Regions from separate parts of the Aliiglaciecola sp. NS0011-25 genome, predicted to be linked through region 3. Evidence: predicted binding sites of a transcription regulator. Region 3 holds the regulator's gene; each other region holds the start of a gene.

Region 1 (7,527 bases), on a different contig from region 3:
ACCTTTACCTTTACCTTGACGCACTTCTAGAGGCTTCTCAGTAATTGGCTTGTCAGGGAAAACTCGTATCCAAATTTTACCTTGACGTTTAACGTGACGAGTCATAGCACGACGGGCTGCTTCAATTTGACGAGCAGTCATACGACCACGGCCAATTGATTTCAATCCGTAAGTACCAAAGCTAACTTTGCCGCCCGCAACTGCCATGCCGCGGTTGCGACCTTTATGCATTTTGCGGAATTTCATACGTTTAGGTTGTAACATAATTATTAGCCCTCACGCTTAGCAGAACGGCCTTTCTTCTTAGGTGCTTGAGCAGGTTGCTCTTGCGTAAGAGGCAATCCGCCTAGTACTTCACCTTTGAAGATCCAAACTTTTACGCCAATGATGCCGTAAGTAGTCAAAGCTTCTGAAGTTGCATAGTCGATATCAGCACGGAAAGTGTGTAGTGGTACACGACCTTCACGATACCATTCTGAACGTGCAATTTCTGCTCCGCCCAAACGACCGCTTACTTCAACCTTGATACCTTTAGCGCCAAGACGCATTGCATTCTGTACAGCACGCTTCATAGCACGACGGAACATTACGCGACGTTCTAATTGGCTAGAAATACTGTCAGCAACAAGCTGGCCATCTAGTTCAGGTTTACGCACTTCAGCAATATTGATCTGAGCTGGCACACCGGCTAGCTTAGATACAAATTTGCGAAGCTTCTCTACATCTTCGCCTTTCTTACCGATTACAACACCAGGGCGAGCTGTGTGAATAGTCACACGTATGCTTTTTGCTGGGCGCTCGATAACGATTTTTGAAAGAGACGCGTTTTTCAATTCTTTAGTCAGGTATTTACGTACCTGGTGATCATTAAACAGGTTGTCTGCATATTCCGCTGTGTTAGCGTACCAAGTAGACGTCCATGGTTTGCTGATACCCAGGCGTATACCTGTAGGATGTACCTTCTGTCCCATTTCTAATCTCCTAGTCCGCTACTACAACAGTGATATGACTGCTGCGTTTAAAGATACGATCAGCTCGGCCTTTGGCTCTTGGCTTGATACGCTTCATAGTTGGGCCTTCATCAACGAAGATTTTTGCGACAGTCAACTCATCGATGTCTGCGCCTTCATTGTGTTCAGCGTTCGCAATCGCAGACTCTAGTACTTTTTTGACTAGAGCAGCACTTTTCTTCGGACTATAAGTCAGAACTTCAAGCGCCTTTTCAACGTGTAAACCGCGAATTTGATCTGCAACCAAGCGTGCTTTTTGAGCCGAAGAACGGGCAAAACGATGTTTAGCTAAAGCTTCCATAATTTTTCCTCTTATCTCTTCGCTTTCTTATCCGCGACATGGCCGCGGTAAGTACGCGTTGGAGCAAATTCGCCCAACTTATGGCCAACCATTTCGTCAGAGACGAAAACAGGTACGTGCTGGCGACCGTTATGGACCGCAATGGTCAACCCAATCATATCTGGGATGATCATGGAGCGACGAGACCAAGTCTTAATTGGTTTCTTTTCGCCCTTTTCCACTGCAGCCTCTACCTTCTTCAGCAAGTGCAGGTCAATAAATGGACCTTTCTTGAGAGAACGTGGCATGGTGAATCCTCGCTGTTACTTGTTACGACGACGTACGATAAGTTTATCGGTACGCTTGTTACTACGGGTTTTCTTACCCTTAGTTGGTACACCCCAAGGTGAAACTGGATGACGGCCACCAGAGGTACGACCTTCACCACCACCATGTGGGTGATCTACTGGGTTCATGGCTACACCACGAACTGTTGGACGCACACCGCGCCAACGTGTTGCACCAGCTTTACCCAGTGAACGTAGCATGTGTTCAGCGTTACCAACTTCACCAATAGTGGCGCGGCAATCGGCTAGAACTCTGCGTACTTCACCAGAACGTAGACGAAGTGTTACATAACCTTCGGCACGCGCTAATATTTGTGCATATTGTCCTGCAGAACGAGCAATTTGAGCACCTTTACCAGGCTTCATCTCAATAGCGTGTACAGTTGTACCTACTGGGATGTTACGCATTGGCATGGCGTTACCCGCTTTGATCGGAGCATCAGCGCCAGACTGTATAGGTTGTCCAGCTTGAGCACCTTTCGGAGCAAGAATATAACGACGCTCACCATCAGCATAAAGCACAAGTGCAATATTAGCTGAACGGTTAGGATCGTATTCCAAACGTTCAATTTTGGCTGGAATGCCATCTTTGTTACGTTTGAAGTCAATTAAACGATAATGCTGTTTGTGACCACCACCAATGTGACGCACAGTAATGCGACCATTGTTGTTACGACCACCAGACTTGCTGTTTTTCTCAAGCAATGGTGCGTAAGGTGCGCCTTTATGTAGATCAGGATTTGTAACCTGAACTACGTGACGACGACCAGCAGAAGTCGGCTTAGCTTTTAATAATGGCATATCAAATCCCCTTCTTAAGCTTCGCCACCGACGAAGTCGATGTCTTGACCTTCTTTAAGCACAACGTATGCTTTTTTCCAGTCGTTACGCTTACCAAAAGACTGACCGTGACGCTTGGTTTTACCCTTCACGTTTAAGGTACGAACGCTGCTAACTTCAACTTCAAACAGTTTTTCAACTGCCGCTTTGATTTCAGCTTTGTTTGCGTCTTTTACGACTTTGAAAACAACAGCGTTGTTGCCTTCAGCAGCCATGGTTGATTTTTCAGAAACATGCGGTGCTAAAAGCACCTTAAGTAAACGCTCTTCAGAGATCATGCTAACGACTCCTCTAGCTGTTTAACTGCATCGGCAGTGATTAACACTTTTTCGAATGCAATTAAGCTTACTGGGTCAATGCCTTGAACATCACGAACGTCAACTTTATACAAGTTACGAGCAGCCAAGAACAAGTTCTCTTCTACTTCTGACGTTACGATTAACACGTCGTTAAGCTCAAGTTCGTCAAGCTTAGCAATCAATGCTTTTGTTTTAGGTGCATCAACACCAAATTTTTCTACCACAATCAAGCGATCTTGACGTACCAATTCAGAAAGGATGCTACGAATAGCTCCACGGTACATCTTTTTATTTACTTTTTGACTGTGATCTTGAGGTTTGGCTGCAAACGCACGGCCACCACCAACCCAAATTGGGCTGCGGATTGTACCAGCACGGGCACGACCTGTACCTTTTTGACGCCAAGGCTTCTTGCCACCGCCTCTAACTTCAGAGCGTGTTTTTTGTGCTTTAGAACCCTGACGGGCACCTGCACCGTAAGCCACTACTACTTGGTGTACTAGCGCTTCGTTAAAATCACGTCCAAAGGTTGCTTCGGAGACTTCAAGAGCGCTATTCGCGTCTTTCAATACTAATTCCATCACTTAACTCCCAGACGTTACGCTTTAACTGCAGGCTTGACGATAACGTCACTGCCTGGAGCACCAGGTACTGCACCTTTGATTAGAAGAAGGTTGTTCTCTGCGTCAACACGTACTAATTCCAAAGATTGAGTAGTCACAGCTTTATTGCCTAATTGGCCAGCCATTTTCTTCCCTTTGAAAACTTTACCTGGAGATTGGTTTTGGCCAATCGAACCAGGAGCACGGTGAGACAAAGAGTTACCATGTGTCATACGTTGGTGACTAAAGTTCCAACGTTTGATAGCACCGGCAAAACCTTTACCTTTAGAAGTTCCTGCAACATCAACTTTTGTAGCTTCAGTAAAGATTTCAACAGTAATTTCACTGCCTACTTCAATACCTTCGCCTTCGTTGCTGTCTAAACGAAACTCCCATAAACCACGGCCCGCTTCCACGCCAGCTTTAGCAAAATGACCTGCTGAAGCTTTATTAACGCGGTTTGCTTTTTTATCACCAGCGGTTACTTGTAGCGCGCGATACCCATCTGTTTCTTCAGTACGTAACTGAGTCACACGGTTTGGGGTCGCTTCTATAACAGTCACAGGAATTGAAACACCATCTTCAGTGAAGATACGCGTCATTCCTACTTTACGACCGATAAGACCAATCGCCATTGTTAAAACCCTCTCTTGTTAGCCCAGGCTGATTTGAACATCAACACCGGCAGCCAAGTCCAATCTCATCAATGCATCAACTGTTTTATCAGTTGGTTCAATGATATCTACCAAACGCTTATGTGTACGGATTTCATACTGATCACGTGCGTCTTTATTCACGTGAGGTGAAACCAATATTGTATAGCGTTCCTTGCGAGTAGGTAGTGGAATAGGACCGCTAACCTGAGCACCTGTACGTTTCGCAGTTTCAACGATTTCAGCCGTAGACTGATCGATCAACTTGTGATCAAACGCTTTCAAACGAATACGAATTCTTTGATTTGGCATCGATTAAGCTCCAATCGAAAGAACAAAAAAAACCATCCACACCAACCTTTCATTAGGTGGGAGGATGCATGTAAACCGATGACCCACAATTGGGGTCTTGTTCATAATATTCCAGCTTTTTCTCAAACTCCCCACTTACATGGTTAATTATTGATAGGGCTGAAATCACTACCCATCAGGGCGAGTGGGCGCGAATTATACATGTATGAAGATTTATTGCAACGCCTATTACTAATAAAAGTCGAGTTTAGAAGGTTTTTTTATAAGTACAACAATTAAGAGAAATAATAGCGATAAAAAACTGTACCAAGGGACAGGTGTATTTTAGTTACCATTTCACTAACCTTTTGATGTTGCGATTGAGATTCAGAATACGATGTTCTAGCAATCGAAATGCAATTTTAAATCGCTTGGTGATTAATACCAAGCGGTAATTTTTAATTAATCAAAAGGAATTCGCAAATGCGAGAATTGAATGAAATGCAATTAGAAGATGTAAATGGTGGAATAGCTCCGATTGTGATTTTAAAAGGGATGGTTACGTTAGGTGGTTATATGGGTTTAACCGCCACTTTTAGTAACTTCGGCACAGGTTTCGGCTACGGCATTTATGACGCAACTCATTAACTTAGAGGCTAAGACTATGTTAGAGATTAAGGAACATGATATATCTAAAGTATCAGGTGGCTTTGAAGTTCAAGATATAGGCTACTCAATTGGCTACGGCATCGGATATGTTTTTGGTGGTAAGGCTGGTTATAAATTGGGTACCACTTTATACGACCTATTTCACTAATTAGTACACGTCAAGGGGACTAGTCCCCTTTTATACTCTTAATCAATAGGAAATAAAATGGATCGTAAATTTATCATGTTCGCCAATGCAATATTGTTTTTTATGATAGTAACCAACCTTTGGAATGCTGCCTCTGGTTGGTTGTTTGATGATATTGACATGTCTAGTAACCCACATTTACAAACAGCATTGTTATACGTTATCTGTGGTTTCCTTTTCAACCAACACTTTTCAACAAAAACTTTTCATAAAAACACGATGGAGATTAAATAATGAACCCCAAAATAATCACTTTTGTTAACTGGATTCTATATATTTTAATTGCACTCTCTTTCATTCAAGTTGCAGGAAGCTGGTTTGAAGATGGTAAAGATTTATTTGGAAATCCAGTAGTACACTCTAGCATGTTGCTCATCATTATCGGTTTTTTATTCAATCAAAATGTGAAACCAAGCGAGTCCGATGAGAAGCAATCTAAATCTTAGGTTTTGTTAATGATTACACTCAGTTATAGTTAGGGAATAAGTAATGACACTGACCGTAGTAGATGGCAACAGAACTTGTTATTGAAGAGACTCTTCAAAAAATAGACAGATTGTTAGAAGCACATCCTTCATTGATGGATGCTTATCAGCAATTGGAACCGATTATTCTGAATTTGTTTGAAGCTCAGCGTATGAGTATTTTTCAACGCAGGCGTCAACATCAAGACTTGGTTGCCCGTTTTAAAACGGGTAAAGAGACACTTCAAATTAAAGTTCCTATCAGTCCCCAGTCCATAGCTGGGTATGTTGCACTGAGTCAAAAACCATTATTGATTAGTGATCCTTATAATGCGCAAGAGCTCGCGGAAATACATCCTCGCCTAAAGTTTGCCGACAAATTTGATAAAAACAGTTCCTTTAAAACTGAAAATATCATTTGTGTGCCGATTTTGAACGCCGGCGTGTTGATGGGCGTAATGCAGATTATTAATAAAAAAGTAGGTTCCTTTGGTGATGCCGACCTGCGCTTAGCGAATTCGTTGTCAGAAATATTAGGCAATAAATTTCGTTATGAGTTAGGTGGCACCAGTAATCCGTTTGATTATCTTGTTCATCGCAAATTGATGTCTGAAAAAGATCTCAAACAATTTACTGAATCCAGTAAAGATATCCGCCAGTTAATCCAACGCATGGTATCAGAAGCCCGTATCCCTGAAGATGAATTGGGTAATGCATTATCAGTTCACTATCAAGTTCCTTATATTAGTTATCTTCCTGAGAAATATCACGTATTACAAAGTGGCAATAAATTAAACCTGTCTTATTTAAAACGAAACTACGTTGTGGTGTTAGCAGACGCCTCTGAAAACCCGATAGTTTTAATGGCAGAACCTAACAATGCTGCACTTTTGATGGAAATTGAAAGCGCATTAGGGATAGACAGTTATGAAATCTCCGTAGGCTTGCCCAATCAAGTTTTACAATATTTAGGGGCAGGCGGTGGTGGTGGTACGCCAGGCGAGATGGATGAAATACTGGACGAAATTGGTACCAGTAGTGAAGAATTAGATGATACCAGTGAGGAGATGTCGGATGATGCTCCTGCAGTGGTACGTTTGGTTAGTCGTGTTCTGCACGACGCAAAACGACTAAATGCGTCAGATATTCATGTGGATCCAGAAAAGAACGGTCCAACTCGGGTACGAATGCGTATCGACGGTGTTTGTCGAGATATTACACAAGTTCCAGCGTCCCACCATAGTGCGGTCATTGCCCGTATAAAAATCATGTCAAACTTGAACATCGCAGAAAAGCGTGTCCCTCAAGATGGCAAGTTGGCATTTAAAATGTCTGGCCAATTGGTTGAAGTTCGGGTCGCGACAATACCCACAGTAGCCGGCGAAGGCGTGGTCATGAGGATATTGGCCTCGGGTGGCGCCTTGCCCATTGAAAAAATGAACATCTCACCAAAAAATATGAGCATGTTGCGGGTAATGATCAAAAAGCCCCATGGAATATTGCTAGTTGTAGGTCCAACTGGTTCAGGTAAAACTACCACTTTGCATGCAATATTGGGATATTTAAACACACCAGATAAGAAAATTTGGACTGCCGAAGATCCGGTGGAAATAACCCAACCTGGTTTACAACAAGTTCAGGTCAGTCCCAAAATAGGTTTTACCTTTGCTAATGCATTGCGGGCTTTCTTGCGGGCCGATCCGGATATCATCCTGATTGGTGAAATGCGGGATAAAGAAACCGCTCATGCCGGTATTGAAGCATCCTTAACCGGTCACTTGGTGCTTTCGACTCTGCACACAAATTCAGCGCCAGAAACAATAACCCGATTATTAGATTTAGGATTAGATCCGGTTAACTTTTCTGATGCCTGTGTTGGTATTAT
Region 2 (7,527 bases), on a different contig from region 3:
TTTGCGTATGTGGGGCAGGGCAGAACGTTGCGTATCTTTAACATATTGAACAATACAACCTGCAGCGCATATGGCAATTTTTGCGTCTTGAATTCCAAAGCCATTTAGTTCAGTGGTACCAAATTGCTGATTCAGTTGATTGCTGGCGGTTTGAAAATCAAATTCCCAAACTGGACGGCGACGCAGTCCAGCTCGGTTGTCAATTAAGTGCAGGTGACTAAACCCTTCAGGGTAAAGTAATTCTGCCGGGTTACAGCGCTGTAATTCGGCTAAAAGCGCTTCTTCTCCAGACAATTCAGAGATACTAAAACGGCCACTTGTTATATCTAGAATAGCCACACCAAACACCTCTTTACGGGCAAAAACGGCGGCTAGTAAATTGTCTTGTTTATCTTCTAACAAGGCTTCATCAGTCACGGTTCCAGGGGTCACAATACGCTGTACTTGTCTTTCCACTGGGCCTTTGCTGGTCGCCGGATCTCCAACTTGTTCAACAATGGCGACTGACTGTCCCATTTTTACTAAACGGGCTAGGTAATTTTCAACTGCATGATAAGGCACGCCAGCCATAGGAATAGCATTACCACCAGATTTGCCTCTGGCAGTAAGAGAAATATCCAATAACTCGGATGCTTTTTTAGCGTCGTCAAAAAACAGCTCATAAAAATCCCCCATTCGATAAAACAAAAGAATGTCTGGATGCTCCGCCTTTATTGTTAAATATTGACGCATCATAGGGGTGTGACTATCTAGATCAGACTGTTTAACGCTATTACTCATTGAGGTTGCGATCTCTTTGCAGGTTGAGGTTATGTTCGGAATAAATAACTTAATCGAATTAAGGCAATTAAAAACAATTGGGCATTATAAGAAGTATGGGTTTTTTTTCTAGCAGTTGTTAGTACAATCTGCCAGATAAACATTGAAATGGAGCATATTTGCATTATGTTAACCGAATCTATAGAGCGGGTTTCCCAACAACTTGGACAACAGCTAAAAAGCAAAGGTTGGACGATTAGTAGCGCAGAGTCTTGTACAGGGGGCGGTGTCGCCTTTGCAATCACCAGTGTTGCGGGAAGCTCTGAGTGGTTTAAACAGTCTTTTGTTACCTATTCTAATGAAGCTAAACAATCTTTATTAGGAGTGAGACAAGAAGTCTTGATGTCATTTGGCGCAGTGTCTCAACAAACGGTTGAGCAGATGGCCTCTGGATGCGCACTAAAATCGCAAGCAGAAATTGGGGTTTCTATTAGTGGAATTGCAGGACCGGATGGGGGAACTGAAGATAAACCCGTTGGTTTAGTTTGGTTTGGTTTTTTTATCAACGGTGATATTTCTACTGAAAAGCAGATTTTTTCTGGGGATCGGCATCAAGTAAGACTTCAGGCCATTGAATTTGCATTGCAACAGACTAGCCAACGAATTAGCTAAGTCTAAACATGTATTTAGATAGTTACGCTGAATAACTTTGGATAGTATTTTTAACTTTCAAAAGCAGAAATTCGTAAAAAAAGTAAAACTGTACTTGTAACTGTATAATCATACAGTATACTTCTGGGCATAAACTTAACGTCAAGTTACTAATAAGTAAGTTCGTTGAACCCTTGTTTAATTTATCACGCTATTTTCGAAGGACATTCCGATGGACGATAATAAATCTCGCGCATTATCAGCTGCTCTAGGGCAGATTGAAAAACAATTTGGTAAAGGTGCAATTATGCGCCTCGGAGACAACCAAGCTTTAGATATTGAAGCTATTTCAACAGGTTCTTTGACGATTGATATCGCGTTGGGAATAGGCGGTCTTCCTTGTGGACGAGTCGTTGAGATATATGGTCCTGAATCATCAGGTAAAACAACGCTAACTTTGCAAGCTATTGCTGAAGCGCAAAAAATGGGTAAAACCTGTGCGTTTGTTGATGCAGAGCATGCCTTGGATCCTGTCTATGCAGGAAAGTTAGGGGTAAACATCGATGATCTTTTGGTTTCGCAGCCAGATACCGGTGAACAAGCATTGGAAATCTGCGATATGTTAGTTCGTTCTGGCGCAGTAGATGTTGTAGTCGTTGACTCAGTGGCAGCGTTAACGCCTAAAGCTGAGATCGAAGGTGATATGGGTGATTCTCATGTTGGTTTACAAGCACGTCTGATGTCACAAGCGCTACGTAAATTAACGGGTAACATTAAACGTTCAAATACTTTGGTAATCTTCATTAACCAAATTCGTATGAAAATTGGCGTTATGTTTGGTTCGCCTGAAACCACAACTGGTGGTAATGCACTTAAGTTCTATGCCTCTGTAAGACTAGATATTAGACGTATCGGCGCGATTAAAGACGGTGATGAAGTGGTTGGTAATGAAACCCGTGTGAAAGTTGTTAAAAACAAAGTCGCACCTCCATTTAAACAGGCTGAATTCCAAATTCTATATGGCCAAGGTATTTGTAAAGAAGCCGAACTTATTGATTTGGGTGTTAAGCAAAAGTTTGTTGAGAAGGCTGGAGCTTGGTATAGCTACAATGGCGAGCGTATCGGTCAAGGAAAAGCCAACGTGGTTAAGTATTTGAAAGAGCATACTGATATGGCTGACGATATCGAGAAGCGTCTGAGAGCAGAGTTGTTGCTGTCTAAAACAGTCAAACCAGAAGATCCTGTGGCTTCTGAGGATGTGTTGTAACCCTAACCTTATACACATCCCCTAAGCGTGAGTTCCCCGCTAATTTATTTAGCGGGGTTTTTTAATTTTCCTCCCTTTCAATATCCCAACAATGTAATCTTTCCAATTTTCGAGTAAATTTTTTACATTAGTAAAATAAAGCCTATTTAATTTTTATATTTCTGGCTTCTTGTCTCAATCATTTTGTTTTTTATTATTTTTATATCTATTTGATATTTATTAATAAAATTGATTTTTTATGGTGCTGTTTTAACTTCTACTAACTGTTTTTAAGAAATGGTGTGGTTTCTGCATTTACCTTAATGCGTAACTCAACAACCAATGATTAACTTTGGTTATTTCTTTAAGTCATTAATAGGAGATTTTTATGAGTAATGAAGTAAAACAAGTGAACAAAGTAGCAGACGTGATTGAAGTGCTAAAAGCAGGCGCAGATTTTTATGAAGAAAGTATTGATAAAGCAACCCATGAGTCTGTAAAGCAAGTGTTTGCGAGAATGATGTTTGAGAAAAAAGCCGCAATCGAAGCACTTCAGCCTTTTGCGATTGCAGAGCAAGGTGAGAAAGAAACTGGTGAGTCCATCGCCGTCAATGTACGCAACATGTACACAAAATTGGTAGGTTTTTTATCTTTTGATAAAGAGCATACCTATATTAGTCAACTTGAAGAGGTTGAGGACAAGACACTCGAAGTAATCGACGAGGCACTTGCAGAAAAGCAGCCTGATACATGTACGTTAGCCCTTAGAGAAATTCGAGGCACTATGCAAGCTTGTCATGACGAGATGAAAGCCCTGCAGGAACTCACTGCTTAACCGATAACTTAATGATAGCTAGCCGCTCATTGAGCGGCTTCTAATATTATTATCAACTAACAACAAATGAATCAAGAGGTAAATTATGGATATCATTAGGCTAATATTGGCTATTCTTTTACCCCCAGTTGGGGTGTTTTTACAGGTGGGCTTTAGTGGCGCATTTTTCTTAAATATATTGCTTACAATCCTCGGCTATTTGCCAGGCATAATTCACGCTGTTTGGATTATCGCTAAACGATAGATTGAATCTGCAATAGAGTTAAGTCCGTGTTGCAAAACCTAATCTTGCTAGCGGACTGCTCCTATTCCTCTCCCAGAATTCCCCCAATGTGTTAATCCCATTTATCTTTTATCACTAACTCTGTATAGAGAGGGAAATGATCAGAATCAATCGATGGCAGCCTTTTAATGTCAGCCAACATAAAATGTTGAGAATGAAAGAGGTGATCTAATGGCCATCTGATTATCGGGTAATCTGCATGAAAAGTGTTAAAGAAGCCGCGACCAATCCTTGGATCTTTTAATCCACTTAGTTTCCGAAAAGCTCTTGTGGTAGGTGACCAAGCTACGTCATTTAGATCTCCGGTGACTATTATTGGTTGTTTGGACGGCTCGACTTTATTGGCTATTAAAATGAGCTCTTTATCTCTGGGTTTTGCAGTGTCATTTTCAGTAGGTGAAGGCGGCGCTGGATGTAAAAAATGGAATTTAACTTTGACGCTTTCGGTAAATTTAATATGGCAATGAACAGAGGGAATATCTTTTTCAATTAATTCCAGTACCTCTAAATCCGATATTTCGTGTTTGCTGTAAACGTGCATTCCGTAGAGGTTATCTAATGGTTTATTTACTCTGAAGGGAAAGTCGGCATGAATGGGTTCCATTGCGTCTTGCCACCATTTGTTGGTCTCTAACGTAACAACAATATCTGGCTCGTATTGACGGATTAAATCAATTAGTTTTTGTGCCGATCTGTTGGGCATTAAAACGTTTGCAGTAATGACTTTAATAGATACCTTGGATTCAGTTGATGAGCTATCAGCGTGCTCCACTTCTTTTGGATATAAAAATGTGTAAGGCAGAATCCAAATTGACTGATAAATTAAGCTCGCTAAATTAACTATCAGCAGAGTGTACATTAGGTAGTCTTCGGTTAAGGATAAAACCATTAGTACGTTGATGATTATCAAGCAAACGATCTGAACCCTAGGAAATTCCCAGCTGCGACATAACCAATGATTACTCGGCAACAAGGGTAGTAAGGTTATCGCTACTAAAAAGCAGCTTGAACAGATAAGACCTATTTCCAAGATAGTGCTCTCAAAGATGGATGTAATTGTTGCAAAGGATATCAGAACTATTTACAAGGTTAACCCTATTTTTCAATAGAGCATGTTAGATGCTTATTCTAACTATCTGTTTTTTAATGACTTAGTTCTTTAATTCTCGATGGCATAGTCGTTGCACTTTTAAAAGTACTATACGCCATTTATGGGGCGATAGCATTCTAACTTTAAAAGGAGAACAAGATGACGAACCAAACGCAATCGGCAGCAAAGATGGCTAACGAAACAACTGCTAAGTCGGAGACTCCAATCGCAGATAAAATGACTGATGCGCTTCATCATTCAGTTGATTCCTTAGCAAAACAAGCTGCTAAAACTGAAGAAAAAGTGAGACACTCAGCAAGCGCCTCAGCTGAAACTCTATCGGAAAAACAGCAACAAGCGCAGGATTACTGGAATTCATCTGCAGTGGGCAAATTCACTAAAGAAAATCCACTTGCCACCGCCGGTATTGCATTTGCCGCAGGTATGGCTCTCACTGCATTTTTGAAAAGAAAGTAAACTGACGATGGTTGATGGTAACGCTCACCATAATGAAGAGTCTACAGCGCCTAAAGATGACGCTGTAGATTTTTCGGACCTGCAGGCCTATTGGTCTAGAGTATGGGATGCGCAAAAAGAGCAATTTAGCAAAGCCAAGTCGTTGGCTGTTCAGGAGTTAACGCTATCAGGTAAAGCACTATTGCTTAGCGCAGTTTGTGTTTTGTTGCTGGTGGGGATCAGTTTAATCATTTGGACGACACTGCTACTGACACTTGGATATGGAGCACATGCCTTTGGCGTGCATTGGCTGATAGTTGCCTTGTCGTTAATTGTCATCAATGTATTAATGTTCTGGGTCATACATCGAATTTTCAAAAATGCGATTCGTTCAATTGGTTTATCAACCACTATCAAGACTTTATTTGAGCCTAGAAGTGAAAATTCATCCGCGCAAAACTATCCACTAAGACGAGAAAAATAAGGCGATTAACATGTTAGATTTATTAGCTAATCAAAAAGCCATCGTTGAAAACAAAGCTGAGCTGTATAAAGTGTCGAAAGACATCAAACGTCACGCTTTAGATAAGGCACAGGATCAATCTAAACAGTGGATTAGCTCACCTCGAGGTCTGATGGCATCTTTTGTGGCTGGTTCTATTTATGAATTGCAATCCAGTTCAGACTCAAACTCCACTAGAACTATAATCAGTCTATTGCTACGAGCTATTTAGCCTTTCGCTTTTTTTACTATTAATTTAGCTCGTCAACCCCCGCATTTAAAATCTAAGTATAAATTACAAGCCAATAAGCAATTTTTTCTTATCTACGCGAACGCAATTTTATCAGGTGTTGTTTAAATCTGTTTTAATTGACTTAAGTTGTTGTTTGTATTGATAATATCTGTTTTCTGAAATCTATTAATTGTCCTTTCATTTTGGTATCAAAACTGCAAAACAGTCTATAAGTTAAAAGTGCAGAGAATAGGATATCGCAATGAAAAAGTTAACGTTATTTTCGGTAATTATTGTGGCAATTTTAAGTTCGGCAATGGTGATTGGGCAAACCGAACCTGTACCTGAAACTAAACCTGATCCTGTGATTCATTTATTGAAAAATTTTGAGCAAAGGTTACAGAGGGTGGATAAAACGAAACAAGACCGCAATAGTCGACTGCGTCTCCAGCGTGCTGAGTATTATTATTACTCTTCAAAACGCTTTCATCAATCAAATTGGCAAGCCCAGGCTTTGGATCATGCGCAAAGAGGCCTACGATTATTAGATTTAAGAGAAGGTAATATTCAAACTTCTTCAACTGGTTCAGCTTTGCTTAGCTCTGGATCATTCACACCGCAATCAGAAGCTGCATCAGCCAAAATATAGGTAAAAAGGTTACCAGGTTAGATAGTGGCGGCGCTTAGCGTTGATAGACTATTTACGGGCGTTGCAGATGCCATTGCTAATCGACCTCGCCAATGAGCTAAGGATTGTTCGCTTGCTGTTACGGCTTTAATCACATTCAACATTTGTATCGAGGCATCAGAGATACGCATACCCTTATTGGTAGTTGCTAGTACCAGACGCGTCATCTCCGGTTGTTCAATTTTTAACGTTTTGACTACCTTGCTTTCTTCTAAATGGTACATTGCTGAGGAAGGTAAAATCATTAAACCTTCACCTTGAATTACTTGCCTTAAACCTGTCATCAGTTGCCCTGAATAGGCTTTATTATGTTTTAAGGCAACGCCTGTGGTGAGTTCATAAGTGTTTATTAATTGTCCCAGTGCGTCTTTTAAACCAGGGGTTAATAGTTCAAATTGGCTCAACTCCCAAAAATTCACTGTATCTCGGTTAAGCAATTGTTGATAATTGGCAGCACTGTCATTACTGCCCACAACAAGATACATATATTCTTCAATAAGAGGATAGGTGGTCATGAAATTCTGATCAATTTCTTGCTCATAGGTTAAAGCAATATCGAGTTGATTGGTTTTGAGCCATTCTTTTACAGCGTATGAGGGCCCCGTGCTGATTTCTAATTTTATATGCGGATGGAAACGATTAATTTCAGCGATCAGCGGCATGGACAACACGTTACCGATAGAGGGTAGCATGCCCACCCGAACTGTACCTGAGCGATTACTTATTAACTGTTGTAGTTCAATTTTGGCGTCATTGATTGTTTTTGTGATGGTTTGAGCATGATT
Region 3 (7,527 bases):
GGCTAATCGTTCTGCAAATTTAGCACTTTGACGTTCTAATGCGGCACGACTCATTTTCTTTTCTTTGGCTAACAAAGATAACACTAGCGCATAACGCTGCAAGGTTTCTTGAACGCAGCGATTTAGCAACCACAGCGAATAAAAAGACTGCGCTGTTGGATGTGCAGGCGCTAAATTACCTCCGACGGTGACTATCATGCCCATTTCCAACATGCTTTCAATCAGACCTTCCACGTATTCCTGTGCTTGCTCAGGAGACATATAAAGAAACCATTCACGTTGTAGCATTGGATACAAACGCATAATCAGATCAAGCAGCTTAGTTTTTTCGATTCCATTGTGCGCAAAAACGATAGCGGCAATTAATCCAGGAATGGCGAACAGGTGCAAAATATTATTGCGATAGTAAGTTAAGGTAACGGCATTGCGCTGCTCTAACGAAATAATCTTGCCAAAACTATCTTCAGATACATTCATTTTCCCTAGTTTCAGGGTTTGCTCTACAATTTCATGGCCATTTTTGTCTGGTAAGCTAACCAGTTCACTGTAGGGCGATAACTTTAAGAGGTGAAGATAATCGTCGACTGCCTGCTCTAACTCTTTTTGGCCCATCGCGTTTTTCTTGGCAGAGAGCAAACACAATGCACACAGTGACATACCACTAATGGCTGCCGTTTGGTTGATTCGTACCATCACTTGGTTAGCAAGAATATTGACAGTGGGAGTAAGCCAACTGGGTTTTTTATCTACTTCACTATTTTGGGCGTCACGCCAGTTAGGTACTTGTTCATCAAGGAAGTTATTGAGCTGTATGGGTTCGCCAAAATTAAGAAATCCGTGGCCGTAATTCTTTAACTTTCTAACCACTGAAAACAGTCCAAAAACAGATTCTTTTTTCTTGGTATTGCCCTTTAGCTCACTTAGATAACTGCCTACTTCCATGACGTGTTCATATCCAATGTAAACCGGAACTATACTCACTGGACGATTCACTCCTTTGATCATCGCTTGTAACGTCATGGCCAACATACCCGTTTTCGGTGGTAACAACCTTCCTGTGCGGCTGCGTCCGCCTTCGGCATAATATTTAACTGAATACCCTTTGTTGAATAATAGCTCTAGATATTCACGGAACACGCTAGTATAGAGTTTATTACCGGCAAAACTGCGGCGTAGAAAGAAAGCCCCACCCTTTCGGAAAATCCCGCCCACAGGCCAAAAGTTTAGATTAATACCTGCAGCGATATGCGGTGTCACTAACCCTTGATGGTAAATTGCGTAGGTTAACAGCAGATAATCCATGTGGCTGCGGTGGCAGGGAACGTAAATAATTTCATGGCCATTTTGTGCCAATTTTCTCACTTTGTCGGCGTGGCCAACTTCGATCCCATCGTATATTTTGTTCCAAATACGGGTTAACACCCTGTCTCCAAAGCGGATCAAACCTTCACGATAATCTGCAGCAATTTCGTTTATATAAGATTTAGCGTTTGCTTTGGCTTTAGACAAAGGAATTTTCTTTTGTCTGGATTCTTCGTTGATTGCATTGATAACAGACACAGAACCAAGAATCGAATTGTATAACTCTTGTTTTTCTAACAGCATTGGGCCGTTAAATGCTTGTCTTTTGCGGTGAAAGTGGGTGCCTGCTAGGCGAATTAATTTGTGCGCGATTTCAGACTCTGTACCAGGTAATTTGGTCATGTCTTTAGACGATACAGCTTTACTATAAGACACAAAATTATCGCGACCTAAAAATAACACGATAAAAAATTTGCGTAACCAACTCGGTGAAGCCTTGTCGGCTAACAGATCTGCTAATCCGTTGGATTTTCTGCCTGGCGCGCGACCCCAAAAAACAGTAACCGGCACAATTTGTAAATCGAGATCTGCGTTGTCTTTGTGAAGTTGAAATAAATGGGTTAAATCTGCTGCTATTTTGGTTCCTTTGATCTTCCTACCAATAACAGATTGAGGTTGCTCAAGAAATACACTGGCGCTGTGTTCTTCTCCACCTATGAGAATTTTCTTGGTAGGGCTGGGTAAGTCCACTTTCTTAGTCGACATTTTAAGCGCAAGTTGGTCAGTAATAGAGTGAGTTCTGAGCAAATAAACTATAGGTTTACTTTTATCTATACCCAGCTCACTTTCAATGTCTGTTGGAATACTATTGACTTTGACCAGCCATTTTACGGGAAAAGCAAAAATCGAAAGCAGCAAATTATGCAGCCAATCCATATTATATAACACCTTGAGGTTTCGAAATCGTTAAAAGCATAGCATGAAGAACGGAATTCTGTTCATGTTTGCACACCAAAACACGCAGACTAACGACTCTTGAGTCGTACTGCTATTTTATATTGTTAGCGCATCTAAAGTCATCTTGTTTAGTAGCATTATCATATTTCAAATCAATTTCTATTAACTTCGCAATTGTCAGAAAATACTTCCGGTAATAAAAATATCCAATATGAGGTTTGGCTTAATATTTTGTCAGTTAGTTTTACACATCAAAGTAGTGATTTAAATTCATTCAATCTAACTTGCTGAAAAGTATTGAGTTTACATTTAGGCATAAAGTATGCTTACTTTTTGCACAGTTGCAGGATGTATCTATAAAAAGATTCAAAAATTGAGTTCCTAATAATGGAGAAAGGGTCAATGAATAAAAAAATGATAAAAAGTGTAAGTTCTTTGCTTTTAACAGGAGCGCTCGCATTTTCTTCTACTATTTCTAACGCAGCAGAGATTCTAGTAGTCGATGAGGGAGGTCGTTTATCCGGCGGTGGTTGGACAGACTTATTCCAAACTACTTTTGGCGATAATCTAACAGTGATTAATAGTTGGGGTGTTGCGCCAACGGATATGTCAGCCTATGATATTGTATGGGATGGCGGATTTTTATCTGATCCAGGGGCAGCCATCGGTCAAAATGTTATCGACTTCGTTAACGGCGGTGGTGGTTTCTACGGTCAAACTGAACGACCTTGCTGTGAAACTCATAATGATTGGGTACAAAATATTTTCTCAACGCTTACTGGTGATGTTGCGATGCAGTTTGGCGGTGCAGGTGATTCTACTTCAAGCGAAACAGGTACTTTCCTAACACCTGATACGACTATTCTGGTTGGACCTAACGATATTCGTAATACGACATTTGATATCGACGCACCTGGACAATTATTTGTATCAGATCCTTCTAAAGTGTTTGCAGCCCAAGTAGCTGCAGACGGTTTTAACATTGGTGTTGCTTATGCCACGTCTGATTTAGTAAACAATGCAGGTCGTATCGTAACGATCAGTGATATTGACTGGCTAACTGGAATTTCTACAGAAGAAGCGCTTGCTTTGGAAAATATTCGTTCGTTTTTATTAGCGGGTGAGTCACTTCCTCCTGGTTGTGGTCAAGACCCAACTTTGCCTGAATGTCAGAACCCAGGTGTACCTGTTCCTGAACCTTCAACATTAGGTGTGTTGGCTTTAGGACTATTCGGTTTGAGAATGGCTTCACGTAGAACATAATTAATTCGATATATTTGTTAGAATATAAGAGGTTACTTTTAAGTAGCCTCTTTTTTTGTATCAATTTAATTTATTCTTAGATTAAAACATCAATCAACAAACAAAGTTTGTTTTATCTTCGTAACTGTATATACTAACAGTTAAACTGTATAGAAAAACAGGCTGTTTATGCGTCCACTAACTCCACGACAAAGCGAAATTCTCGAATTAATTAAAGCCACTATGTTGGCTACAGGTATGCCACCTACCCGTGCTGAAATTGCGCGACAATTAGGTTTTAAATCAGCTAATGCGGCAGAAGAGCACTTAAAAGCTCTGGCGCGTAAGGGGGTCATTGAAATTCTACCTGGCACATCTAGAGGGATTAAACTTAATGTTCCCCTAGAAGATGATTTGGAAGAAGTTGGCTTACCTTTGATTGGCCGTGTTGCTGCGGGTGAACCTATACTGGCGGAAGAGCATGTTGAATGTCATTACAAAGTCGATCCTGATCTATTTAAACCCAGTGCCGATTTTTTGCTTAGAGTAAGCGGTATGAGTATGAAGGATATCGGCATTTTGGATGGTGACCTGCTGGCAGTTCATCGTACAACCGATGTTCACAATGGTCAGGTAGTTGTGGCAAGAGTCGATGAAGACGTTACTGTTAAACGTCTTGAAAAGCGTGGTAGAGAAGTGATTCTGCATGCTGAAAACGATGAATTTAACCCTATTAAAGTGGATCTAGCGTCGCAACCTTTTAATATTGAAGGTATTGCTGTGGGCGTTATTCGCAACGCTGATTGGATGTAATTACGCGGTTGATTGCAAAGTTCTTTAAAAAAGGTGACCTATTTGGTCACCTTTTTTATTATTTTGAATGTTAGTTTTCTAAAACTGCGAACCACGATTTCTCTATTTTGTATTCTGCCAGTGAATACATTTTCTGTTCAAAAAATATCCTAAAAAATCCATTTCAGAATGTCTAGTTATTCTCCGAGCGAGCATTTTTGTTTTTTGCGGATGGAAAATTACCGATTTTAATATCTTTAGTAACCAAAGCTATTTGCAATTGATATAAAAAATAACTTTTTTGCCTATTTTGATTGAAAATCAACCGGTTGTTTATAATTTTAACAAAAAACACTAGACGTTAGACTTTAGTTGAGTAATTCTTATACTAGTTTTTACAGCTTCATAACATTTAGATCCCAAGTCATTTACCATAGCTGAGTTTTTTGCGGTTGTTTACTCTGCTTTGCTCCTTTGGGAACGGCTTAAATCAACAGGAGGTGTTGAGTGAAAAAGATATGGTCCGGCATATTGGTAATACTGACCAGTCTAATTGCATTTACAGTATCTGCAGATTCGACTTCGACTGCTGATCAGTATCAATTGAATTTGCGCAAAGGCGCGACTGAAATCAGTGGACAAGTTTATGATCTGCACATGCTCATGTTTTTCATATGTGTAGTCATTGCAGTATTAGTGTTTGGTGTCATGTTTTGGAGCATGATTTTCCACCGTAAATCTCGCGGTGCTAAACCTGCTAACTTTCATGAGAGTGTAAAAGTTGAAATCGCTTGGACAATAATTCCTTTTATCATTCTTGTCGTAATGGCATTCCCAGCGGCTAAAACCTTGATTGCAATGGAAGATCCCGAAAACTCAGAAGTAACTGTTCTTGTTACTGGGTCTCAATGGAAATGGCATTACAAGTACATGGAAAACGACGTTGAATATTATTCTGTGATGGCAACTCAGCAAGAACAGATAAACAACAAGTTTGAAAAAGGCCATAACTACCTCTTAGAAGTTGATCGTCCTTTGGTTATTCCAACAGGCAAAAAGGTGCGTTTCTTGGTTACCTCGGATGATGTGATTCATTCTTGGTGGGTTCCTGACTTTGCCGTTAAAAAAGATGCTAATCCCGGTTTTATCAATGAAGCCTGGGCAAATGTGATTGAACCTGGTGTATACCGTGGTCAATGTGCAGAGCTTTGCGGGAAAGATCATGGATTCATGCCAATAGTTGTGGTCGCCAAAGAACCCGCTGAATATGAAGAATGGATAAACACTCAAGAAGAAATACAGCGCAAAGCGAAAGAAGAAGAGCAAAGATTGTTGGCCATGAATATGAGCATGGAAGAGCTAATGAGCACTGGTGAGCAAGTATATATGCGCGCTTGTGCAGCTTGTCACCAGCCAAATGGTCAAGGTTTGCCCGGGGTTTTCCCCGCATTGGCTGGAAGCCAAATGGTTGTGGCTGATATGCCTGCGCACATTGAAATCGTTGTAAACGGTAAGACGGGTACTGCCATGCAAGCTTTTGCAAAACAATTAACTATGAGTGAGCTGGCAGCAGTTATCACTTATGAACGTAATGCTTGGGGTAACAATACCGGTGACATGGTCCAAGCTAAAGATGTTAACGCCGTAATTACAGGTCAATAGGAGGAGCGGTTATGAGCACAGCGACGACAGAACTAGATCACGATGACCATCACCATCATGCTCCCAGCGGCATAAAACGTTGGTTATTTACTACGAACCATAAAGACATAGGTACGCTGTATCTGTGGTTTGCATTCATCATGTTTTTAACTGGTGGTGCCATGGCTATGGTAATTCGTGCTGAATTATTTCAGCCTGGATTACAAATAGTTGAACCGAATTTCTTTAATCAGATGACGACAGTCCATGGACTTATCATGGTATTTGGGGCTGTTATGCCTGCATTTACCGGATTAGCCAACTGGCTGGTTCCGATGATGATTGGTGCGCCGGATATGGCTCTACCAAGAATGAATAACTGGAGCTTCTGGATTTTGCCAATGGCATTTACCATTTTGTTAGCTTCGTTGTTTATGGAAGGTGGCGGTCCAGCATTTGGTTGGACTTTCTATGCGCCCTTGTCTACAACATACAGTAATGACACCACAGCGTTATTCGTTTTCTCGGTCCATATTATGGGGATTTCATCCATCATGGGAGCGATTAACGTCATTGTAACTATCTTCAACATGCGAGCCCCTGGCATGACTTGGATGAAGATGCCGTTGTTCGTGTGGACATGGTTAATTACTGCATTCTTGCTGATCGCCGTTATGCCTGTTTTAGCGGGTGCGGTGACCATGGTACTAACCGATAAGTTCTTCGGCACTAGTTTCTTTAATGCTGCTGGTGGCGGTGATCCGGTTATGTTCCAACACATATTTTGGTTCTTCGGACACCCTGAAGTTTATATTATGATTCTTCCGGCATTCGGTATTATTTCCGCAATTGTGCCGACCTTCTCCCGTAAAAAACTGTTTGGTTACGCGTCTATGGTATATGCAACTACGTCAATTGCGTTGTTGTCTTTTATCGTTTGGGCGCACCACATGTTTACCACGGGGATGCCAGTGGGGGCCGAGCTGTTCTTTATGTTCGCCACTATGCTGATATCGGTGCCCACAGGGGTGAAGGTCTTCAACTGGGTAGCCACTATGTGGCGGGGTTCCTTGTCATTTGAGGTGCCAATGTTGTTTGCCTTAGCCTTTATTGTGTTATTTACCATTGGTGGTCTTTCGGGCTTGATGTTGGCGATAACGCCTGTGGATTTCCAATATCACGATACCTATTTTGTCGTCGCTCACTTCCATTATGTATTAGTAACAGGCGCAATATTTTCGATTATGGCAGCGGTTTACTATTGGCTGCCTAAATGGACTGGGAAGATGTTCGATATCACATTGGCTAAATGGCATTTCTGGTGTTCATTGATTTCCGTTAATGTTCTGTTTTTCCCCATGCACTTTGTTGGTTTAGCTGGCATGCCTCGTCGTATTCCGGATTATGCACTGCAGTTTGCTGACTTCAATAAGTGGATAAGCTTAGGTGGTTTTGCATTCGGTTTATCGCAACTGATATTCCTAGCACTTCTTATTAAAGCATGTCGCAAACAAGGTGAGCCTGTATCTGACCAGGTGTGGGAAGGTGCAGAGGGTTTGGAATGGGAAATCCCGTCTCCAGCTCCTTATCATA
Region 4 (7,527 bases), on a different contig from region 3:
TGATGCAGATGGGGAGTATCTTGATGTGATGGCGCTTCGCGTCTTGAATTAATTGTGCTGGTGGATAAAAACCCATGGGCCAACTATTCAACAGACCCACGTAAAATGCCTGCGGGTAATAATACTTAAGCCAAGATGACACGTAGGCAAGTACCGCAAATGATGCCGAGTGGGATTCTGGAAATCCATATTCACCAAAGCCACATATTTGGTTGAATATACGTTGGGCATAATCTTGCGTATAACCTCGTTCAAGCATGCCATTGATGAGTTTGTGTTGGAATTGCATGAGTTGTCCGTTTTTCTTCCAACTTGCCATTGCTCGTCTAAGTTGATCGGCTTCGCCACCGCTAAAACCAGCAGCGACCATAGCCAGTTGAATAACCTGCTCCTGAAAAATGGGTACACCCATGGTTCGACTAAGCACCCCAGCGACTTCTTCTGAGGGATATTCGATAGGCTCCTTGCCATCACGTCTGCGTAAAAATGGATGAACCATGTCACCTTGGATAGGCCCAGGCCTGACAATCGCAATTTGAATCACCAAATCATAATAGGTTTTCGGCTTAAGGCGAGGCAGCATGCTCATTTGCGCACGGGATTCGATTTGAAAAACCCCAACCGTATCGGCTTGTTGAATCATTTTGTAGACTTGTGGATCATCTTCGAGTTTGGTGATCTGCGCTATGCTGAGGGAGTGACCATAGTGCTTTTCGACTAATTGAAAAGATTTACGAATGGCAGTGAGCATACCTAAGGCCAACACATCGACTTTCAATAATCCTAGGCTTTCCAGATCGTCTTTATCCCATTGTATGACGCTGCGCTCTGCCATGGCCGCATTTTCAATAGGTACAAGCTGATATAAAGGACCTGATGAAATAATAAAACCTCCTACATGTTGGGATAGGTGTCTTGGAAAACCCATTATTTCATTGACCAAAGAGATGAAGTGTTTACCTTTTACTGAGGCAGGATCTAGACCTAATTCGGCAATTTGTGCCTGCCAATTTAGACCGCTGTCTCGACGGTTAATATTTTTAATAAAAAAGTCTAGCTGGGTTTCGTTTATCCCCAATGCCTTACCCACTTCCCGTAACGCACTTTTGAAACGGTAGCAGGATACGGTTGCCGCTATGGCGGTGCGTTCCCGTCCATATTTAGTATAGATATATTGAATTACCTCTTCTCTGCGTTGGTGTTCAAAGTCGACATCAATATCAGGGGGCTCATCTCGCTCTTTGGAAATGAAGCGTTCAAATAGCACGTTAATTTGACGAGGATCGACAGAAGTGATCTCTAAACAATAACAAACTACGGAATTCGCCGCCGAACCCCGTCCTTGATATAAAATCTGTTGAGACTGCGCAAATTGCACTACATCATAAATAGTGAGAAAAAAGAATTCATATTCTTGTTCCTCAATGAGTACCAATTCTTTTTCAATAATATTACGAATGTCAGGTTTTATGCCTTCTGGAAAGCGTTTTTGAATACCTACTTCGACTAAGTCTCTAAGGTGTTGTTGGGGGGATTTTCCTTCAGGAATAAGTTCTGCAGGATACTCATAACGCAGCTCTCGCATATTAAAATTGCACATACGGGCAACTTCTACTGAGTTATCCAGCCAACTCCGTTTGAAAAGCTTGTTGAGCTTGTCATGACTACGTAAACAACGTTCACTATTGGATAGTAGTTTACGACCAAGCGCGGCCACCGTAGTACGGTGTTTGATGGCGCTGAGCAGATGCTGTAAAGGGAGGCGACTTGGATTGTGCATTAGCACACCGCCGCAAGCACAGATTGGAAGATCAAATAACTGGCTGAGCTTTTCATAATGGTCGAGCATCGATTGCTCATTGGCAGTGAGGTGACGTTGGGCGGCGATCCATAAACGATTTTTATAGTGCTTTTTTAACCAATTTGCCCAAGGTTCATCAACATTTAGTTTGCCATTGGGCAGCCACAACATTAAGCAATGTTTAATGGTTTTAAGATCCCATTTAGCCAAGCTATATTCACCTTTAGGTGAGCGTCGTCTAGCATTTGTAATGATTCGACATAATTCAGCATAAGCTTCCCGGTTAGGGCATAACAAAACACACCGCAAGCTGTCATCTAGTTTAAAATAACTGCCTACGATGAGTTTAATTGCAAGCTTGTGATCTTTAATTTCGGTGTAAGCCCTTACTACCCCTGCAACAGAACATTCATCGGTTATTGCTATTGCTTCATAGCCTAAAAAATGCGCTTGCTGAATGAGTTCCTGAGGATGGGAAGCACCATGCAAAAAGCTAAAATTAGACTGGCAGAATAACTCAGCGTAGGCCATAGATTGGTCTCTAACTTATCTTTTTAACGAGCACGTTAGCTAAAAAAACCATGGGCAAACCACAAGCTATTACTGGTACGATATATCCATAGCCACTGGCCATGTTGATTACGCGCGATGAAATAGTCTCGGGTGATTGCTTGGTTGTCCCACCATCCAGTACTTATGCGTTCTGGCCCATGTATGATGGATACTTTTTCTGTTAATGGTTGTGGTGTTTGCAGCATAAAGCTTGGTCGTAATGGGTAGGTCGAAATGTGTTTAGGTGTTGTTTCCAGTTGGGGTTGCACATATTTATTTACTTTTTCGGGGCGAAAATCATCATCTAACATCACCTGCGAAATCGCCTCTTCTCCTAGCTTGGCTTGTAGCAATGAGATTAATTGTAAATACGTGAGAGTACCCTTGCTGGCACTGAATAAATCGCCTTTATCGGGGCTACGTAATTGGGTTTCGGCGGTACTTAGCTCTAGTGCAAATATGGGCGCTTGTAAAACTAAGTTGTCCAATTTCAATATGCTAAGATTAACCCACTTGTCAGCTTGGTATTCTCCTTGCGCAGAACCTACCTCTAAGGTGAGTGCTTTATTATCTCGTTGATAGAAAGTAAAAATAATCTTCTGAGTAAGCAAATCCCGTATTTTTAAAAACTGCTCTAATGCAGTTAACAACAGTTTTATTGGTGATAGAAGTGTGTCGGTATGACTTATCTCATAAAGTAGTTCTAAGTAACGTTGAAACTTAGATTGGGGATGGTAGAAATCCATTGGATGATGAAATTCACCACTTAGTCTACCCAAGTAAGTCACCAAATCTATATCAAAACGCTTGGCGACATCCTTTAATGGCACTGCCATTAGATCGGCAAGAGTGTGGATACCGACTCTAGCTAACTTGGTAACGGTTTTCTTATCTAATTCAGAGTCAACTAGTTGTCGAATACCAATTTGGTGTTGCAACATAGGTAGATGGTCGCTGACTTGATTCCACGCCGTTCGGGCTAGGATACGGGCAGCATAAGGGGATTGTCCGCTGGCATAATAATATTTTACCTGGAACTCTTTTAGTTGGTTTTTAACAACCCGCCAATAGCCATTAAGTCCGCCGTACAACATCAGCATATTGTGTATTCGTAACAGCAAGCCATTTGGCGGAAACAGACAGATATCAGAGGTGACTAGATACAAGTGTTCGGCTATCTCAACTAATTTTTTTTGCTCTATATCACTTTTATAGGGCAACACCTGGAGGTGTTGATCTAGTGCCGCGGCGGTTCCCAATCCCATTCCTGTGCGAATACCGGCATCAATAGCAGCTTGATTTAATTGCAATACGCAATTTGTTTGATGATGCAATATGACCAATGAGTGCTGAGTATTGATCTGCCCGCTAGTGTCTTCAACACGCCTTTGCTGAGGCGATGGAATTGCATGACATACACTGTCTAATTGCAAATGAGGAAAGTGTAAATATAACCAAAGAGATTGCATATTAGCTGACTTTAGCCCGTGGAAATGTCAGCACATTAGTGGCGCGTTGGTTGAGTGCTAATTCAGGCCAAATGTGGCTCATATTGAGATTAAATGGCTGGGCTGGCCAACCGCCTTTACGTTTGGTAATTTGCACCTCTAAGCCCTGTTCATGAGCACTGAGTTTCATCGCTAGGCTCACCGGTAACGACAAACTTAATTGTCGATTTTGACGCACTACAAAATGTAAAGCGTCACCTTGTTCAGCGGCTAGTTGTAGACGTTTGGTTTGGGCGATTTCAAGCTGTTGATGCCACATTAGGACACTATGGCAGCAGCCGCTCTTAAGGCATTGCTCGGCACTCCAAAGCGCATGCTCTGCACTATTTGGTTGAACAATTAGAACCTGTTCAAGTGTGATCCCAAATTCCGCCAACATTTCTCCGTTAATTTGCATCGGAGGCGCAATAAACACCAATAAGCGCTTATGCTGCTGACGATATCGCAAAGCTGGCAATAACAAACGTAATTCGCCGATGCCTATGGGAGTATGGATATCAATCATTCCCGATTGTGGGAAGCCGCCTTGAAGTGCTTCATCAAGTTCTTCATAACCTGTACTTTCGGAGGTCAGGCACTGTTCTTGTTGATTGCCTTGCCATACTAAGCGTTTATTTTTTAGTTGTTCCAATAGTGTGTTCATAAATAACTTAAACTCCGGATAAGTACCGCATCTCGACAATGCTATTTTTACGCCTACGGCGTTGGAGGTTCTAAAAATAGTCCGCTATTACGTGCAAACCCCCGCTCTACTATCCATAACAATTTTATTATCGAGCATAATAAACAGGTATAATTTATACTGTATTTATGTACAGTATATTGATCAATTTCATAGATGCAAGTTTTGCTGTAAGTTGAAGCAATAGTTATTATGATGGACCGCTGTAATACCAAAGAGCATAAAAGGTAGGTTATGAATTATTGGTTATTTAAGAGTGAACCAGATGCATTTAGCATCGACGATTTAGCGAATAAGGCCAATCAAACAGAGCATTGGGATGGTATTCGTAATTATCAGGCTCGCAACTTTTTGCGGGATAAAGTGCAACTTGGTGATCAAGTATTCATATATCATTCTAGTTGTAAAAATGTCGGAATAGCAGGTTTGGCCGAAGTGGTGAAGGGCGCTTATCCAGATCATACTCAGTTTGACCCAGAGTCAAAATACTATGATCCGAAATCAGATCCTGAGCAGCCTAGATGGTATATGGTAGATGTTAAATTGGTTAAAAAATTCAATCAAATCCTGAGCTTAAAAAGCATAAAGGCGATGCCGCAGATACAACAAATTGGTCTGGTTCAAAAAGGCCATCGTTTGTCTATTATGCCCGTGAATGCAGAAGAGTTCGCTTATTTGCTTAAAGAGTGTAACGAACTTTAATTAAAAATAGATTGCAGAGCATTGAAGCTCTGCATATTTTACAAATTATGACTTTTTCTGTTGTTCAATAAATAAAGCAATATTTTCTCTAAGTACAGACAGTGGGATAGAGCCGTACTCCAACACTGCATCATGAAATGCACGTAAATCAAACTTATCACCAAGGGCTTCTTCAGCTTCAGCGCGTAATTTTTTAATCTCTAACTCGCCAATTTTATAGGCTAGCGCCTGTGCTGGCCAAGAGATATAACGGTCGATTTCAGTGGTCACGTTGTGTTCTGAAAGCGCTGTATTCTCTAGCATATAATCTAAAGCGCGCTGTCGCGACCAACCTTTTATGTGCATACCGGTATCAACCACCAAACGGCACGCTCGCCACATTTCATAACTCAAGCGACCAAATTCTTCGTAGGGTGTTTGATAAATTCCCACTTCTTTGCCCAGAAACTCAGAGTACAAGCCCCAGCCTTCACCAAAAGCTGAAATGTAAGTGTAACGACGTACATTTGGTAAATCACTCATCTCTGATGCAAGTGAGATTTGTAAATGATGGCCCGGAACCGCTTCATGCATTGTCAGTGCAGGGATAGCATATAAAGGTCGTTTATCTAATGCGTAGGTGTTTACCCAGTAATAACCAGGTTCATCGTCACGCCTTGGTGATACATATCTGCCTGTGGTGTATTTCGGTGCAATGGCATCAGGAACGGGGGCTACGCCGTAAGGAGTACGAGGTAGCTTGTAAAACAGCTTAGGCAACTGCGCATCCATGCGTTTAGCTACGTAAGATGCGTGTTTCAACAGTTCAACTGGCGTTTTTGCATAAAATTGCGGGTCGGTACGTAAGAATTGGATAAATTCATTAATACTACCTTGGAACTCTAATTCATCCACAATGCTCTGCATTTGGGCTCGTATACGCGCTACTTCTGTTAATCCCAGTTGATGGATTTCATCCACTGAAAGATCTGTAGTGGTATAATATTGGGCGCGATTTTGGTACATCTGTTCGCCGTTAGGCCAAGATTTAGAAGCCACATCTGACTTTGCTTTAGGAATATAATCGGTGACTAAAAAATCGTAAAAGTGTTGATAAGCACCCATAACATCTTGTTTGATAACTTGCTTCGCTTCTATTATTAATGCACGTTTTTGTGCCTCAGAAACATTGATATCATCGATTTTTAGGAAGGGGCTGTAAAATGTATTTTCTTCTACCTGGCCGTTAAAAAAACTCTCAACCGACTTTTCAAAACCCAGCATAACCGTTTTGGGTTGAACCATTCCCACTTCCATCCCTTTTTTCATCCACGCAATTTGTTGCGCAAAATAAGCGGGGATTAAACGAAGTCGAGTGAGATAATTTTGGTAGTCTTTTAGATCCGCGAAGCGACTCGAACGGGGGAGTCCAGCCATTGCACTATGAAAACCGTACTCCGACGTTAACGGTACATAATGTGCGTTGAAACGATATTCATCGACATAATTTTGCACCCGATAACGCTGCATCAGCAAATTAATTTGATCTGTTCGAGCTAACTGCTGTTTATCTATTTGGTCTAGTTGGTTTAAGAATTTTTTGAATTGAGAGTTTTGTTTGGCGAGCCCATCAGGCGAAATATCGGCAAGTTTGTCATCGAAGTCATGTACTCCTTGAGAGCTTGCGTAAACAGGTGATATAGATAGCTCGTATTGCCAAATATCATCCATCAATTGAAGTAATTTTTGCTGTTCAGATGCGGTAACTGGAAGGCATAGAAACAGCAAGAAAAATATCGATACTCTGTTCAAAACTATATGCATGTTGGACTTTTTCCTAATTATTATAGTTACAGCTTAAGGCAAAACGGCTCCAATACAAAACGTACTGAAACTGTAATTGACGGTATGTTAGGTGCTGTACGGAAAAGTACTAATTTTTAGGTGTGTAAATCGGACTCGGAAATGCCGTTACTTTATCTGACAATTCAGTAATTTTTGCCGTACCTTGTTTCTTCACTTCGTCAATTCTTAACACGCTGTGCATAGGTATATAAGTGTGTTTTACATCAGCAAATTCGGTTTTTAATTTTTCGTGGCTCGGGTCTAATACCAGCGTTGTGTGGGTATCCCAGACAAAATCACCTATCTCTACAAATCCAAACATACTGCCTTGACTGACTTCACGTACATAAACTTCATAACGTTCGCCATTACTAACAAACTGTACCCTAAATAAAGGATTTTTAGTTGTCATCTTACTCACTTTTAGATATCAAAACGGGCATGAATTCTAACGACAA

What was found. Region 3 encodes LexA, which represses DNA repair genes until DNA is damaged. Its sites were predicted from a motif close to TACTGTATNNNNATACAGTA; they were not measured.
Region 1: ABWV72_RS10710 (class IIb bacteriocin, lactobin A/cerein 7B family) is a predicted target of LexA. The motif match lies at 4,643-4,662, and genes of this name have one in related genera.
Region 2: recA (recombinase RecA) is a predicted target of LexA. The motif match lies at 1,530-1,549, and genes of this name have one in related genera.
Region 4: imuA (translesion DNA synthesis-associated protein ImuA) is a predicted target of LexA. The motif match lies at 4,662-4,681, and genes of this name have one in related genera.

Annotation. Positions count from the first base shown of each region.
Region 1 is NZ_BAABWR010000010.1:141,523-149,049, forward strand. It holds gene rplP (50S ribosomal protein L16) at 1-264, opposite strand, end outside; gene rpsC (30S ribosomal protein S3) at 270-971, opposite strand; gene rplV (50S ribosomal protein L22) at 982-1,311, opposite strand; gene rpsS (30S ribosomal protein S19) at 1,323-1,598, opposite strand; gene rplB (50S ribosomal protein L2) at 1,614-2,438, opposite strand; gene rplW (50S ribosomal protein L23) at 2,453-2,755, opposite strand; gene rplD (50S ribosomal protein L4) at 2,752-3,357, opposite strand; gene rplC (50S ribosomal protein L3) at 3,375-4,013, opposite strand; gene rpsJ (30S ribosomal protein S10) at 4,032-4,343, opposite strand; gene ABWV72_RS10710 (class IIb bacteriocin, lactobin A/cerein 7B family) at 4,806-4,970, shown strand; gene ABWV72_RS10715 (hypothetical protein) at 4,987-5,139, shown strand; gene ABWV72_RS10720 (hypothetical protein) at 5,197-5,412, shown strand; gene ABWV72_RS10725 (hypothetical protein) at 5,412-5,624, shown strand; gene ABWV72_RS10730 (ATPase, T2SS/T4P/T4SS family) at 5,759-7,527, shown strand, end outside.
Region 2 is NZ_BAABWR010000003.1:7,547-15,073, reverse strand. It holds gene mutS (DNA mismatch repair protein MutS) at 1-780, opposite strand, end outside; gene pncC (nicotinamide-nucleotide amidase) at 946-1,431, shown strand; gene recA (recombinase RecA) at 1,643-2,677, shown strand; gene ABWV72_RS03175 (PA2169 family four-helix-bundle protein) at 3,045-3,491, shown strand; gene ABWV72_RS03170 (YqaE/Pmp3 family membrane protein) at 3,577-3,735, shown strand; gene ABWV72_RS03165 (endonuclease/exonuclease/phosphatase family protein) at 3,827-4,633, opposite strand; gene ABWV72_RS03160 (DUF883 domain-containing protein) at 5,024-5,341, shown strand; gene ABWV72_RS03155 (hypothetical protein) at 5,349-5,804, shown strand; gene ABWV72_RS03150 (hypothetical protein) at 5,815-6,054, shown strand; gene ABWV72_RS03145 (hypothetical protein) at 6,317-6,703, shown strand; gene ABWV72_RS03140 (LysR family transcriptional regulator) at 6,721-7,527, opposite strand, start outside.
Region 3 is NZ_BAABWR010000005.1:31,430-38,956, forward strand. It holds gene plsB (glycerol-3-phosphate 1-O-acyltransferase PlsB) at 1-2,238, opposite strand, end outside; gene ABWV72_RS05700 (PEP-CTERM sorting domain-containing protein) at 2,662-3,522, shown strand; gene lexA (transcriptional repressor LexA) at 3,691-4,314, shown strand; gene coxB (cytochrome c oxidase subunit II) at 4,801-5,955, shown strand; gene ctaD (cytochrome c oxidase subunit I) at 5,967-7,527, shown strand, end outside.
Region 4 is NZ_BAABWR010000011.1:149,107-156,633, reverse strand. It holds gene ABWV72_RS11550 (error-prone DNA polymerase) at 1-2,332, opposite strand, end outside; gene ABWV72_RS11545 (Y-family DNA polymerase) at 2,368-3,822, opposite strand; gene imuA (translesion DNA synthesis-associated protein ImuA) at 3,824-4,504, opposite strand; gene ABWV72_RS11535 (EVE domain-containing protein) at 4,778-5,245, shown strand; gene ABWV72_RS11530 (DUF885 domain-containing protein) at 5,291-7,048, opposite strand; gene ABWV72_RS11525 (DUF1820 family protein) at 7,158-7,481, opposite strand.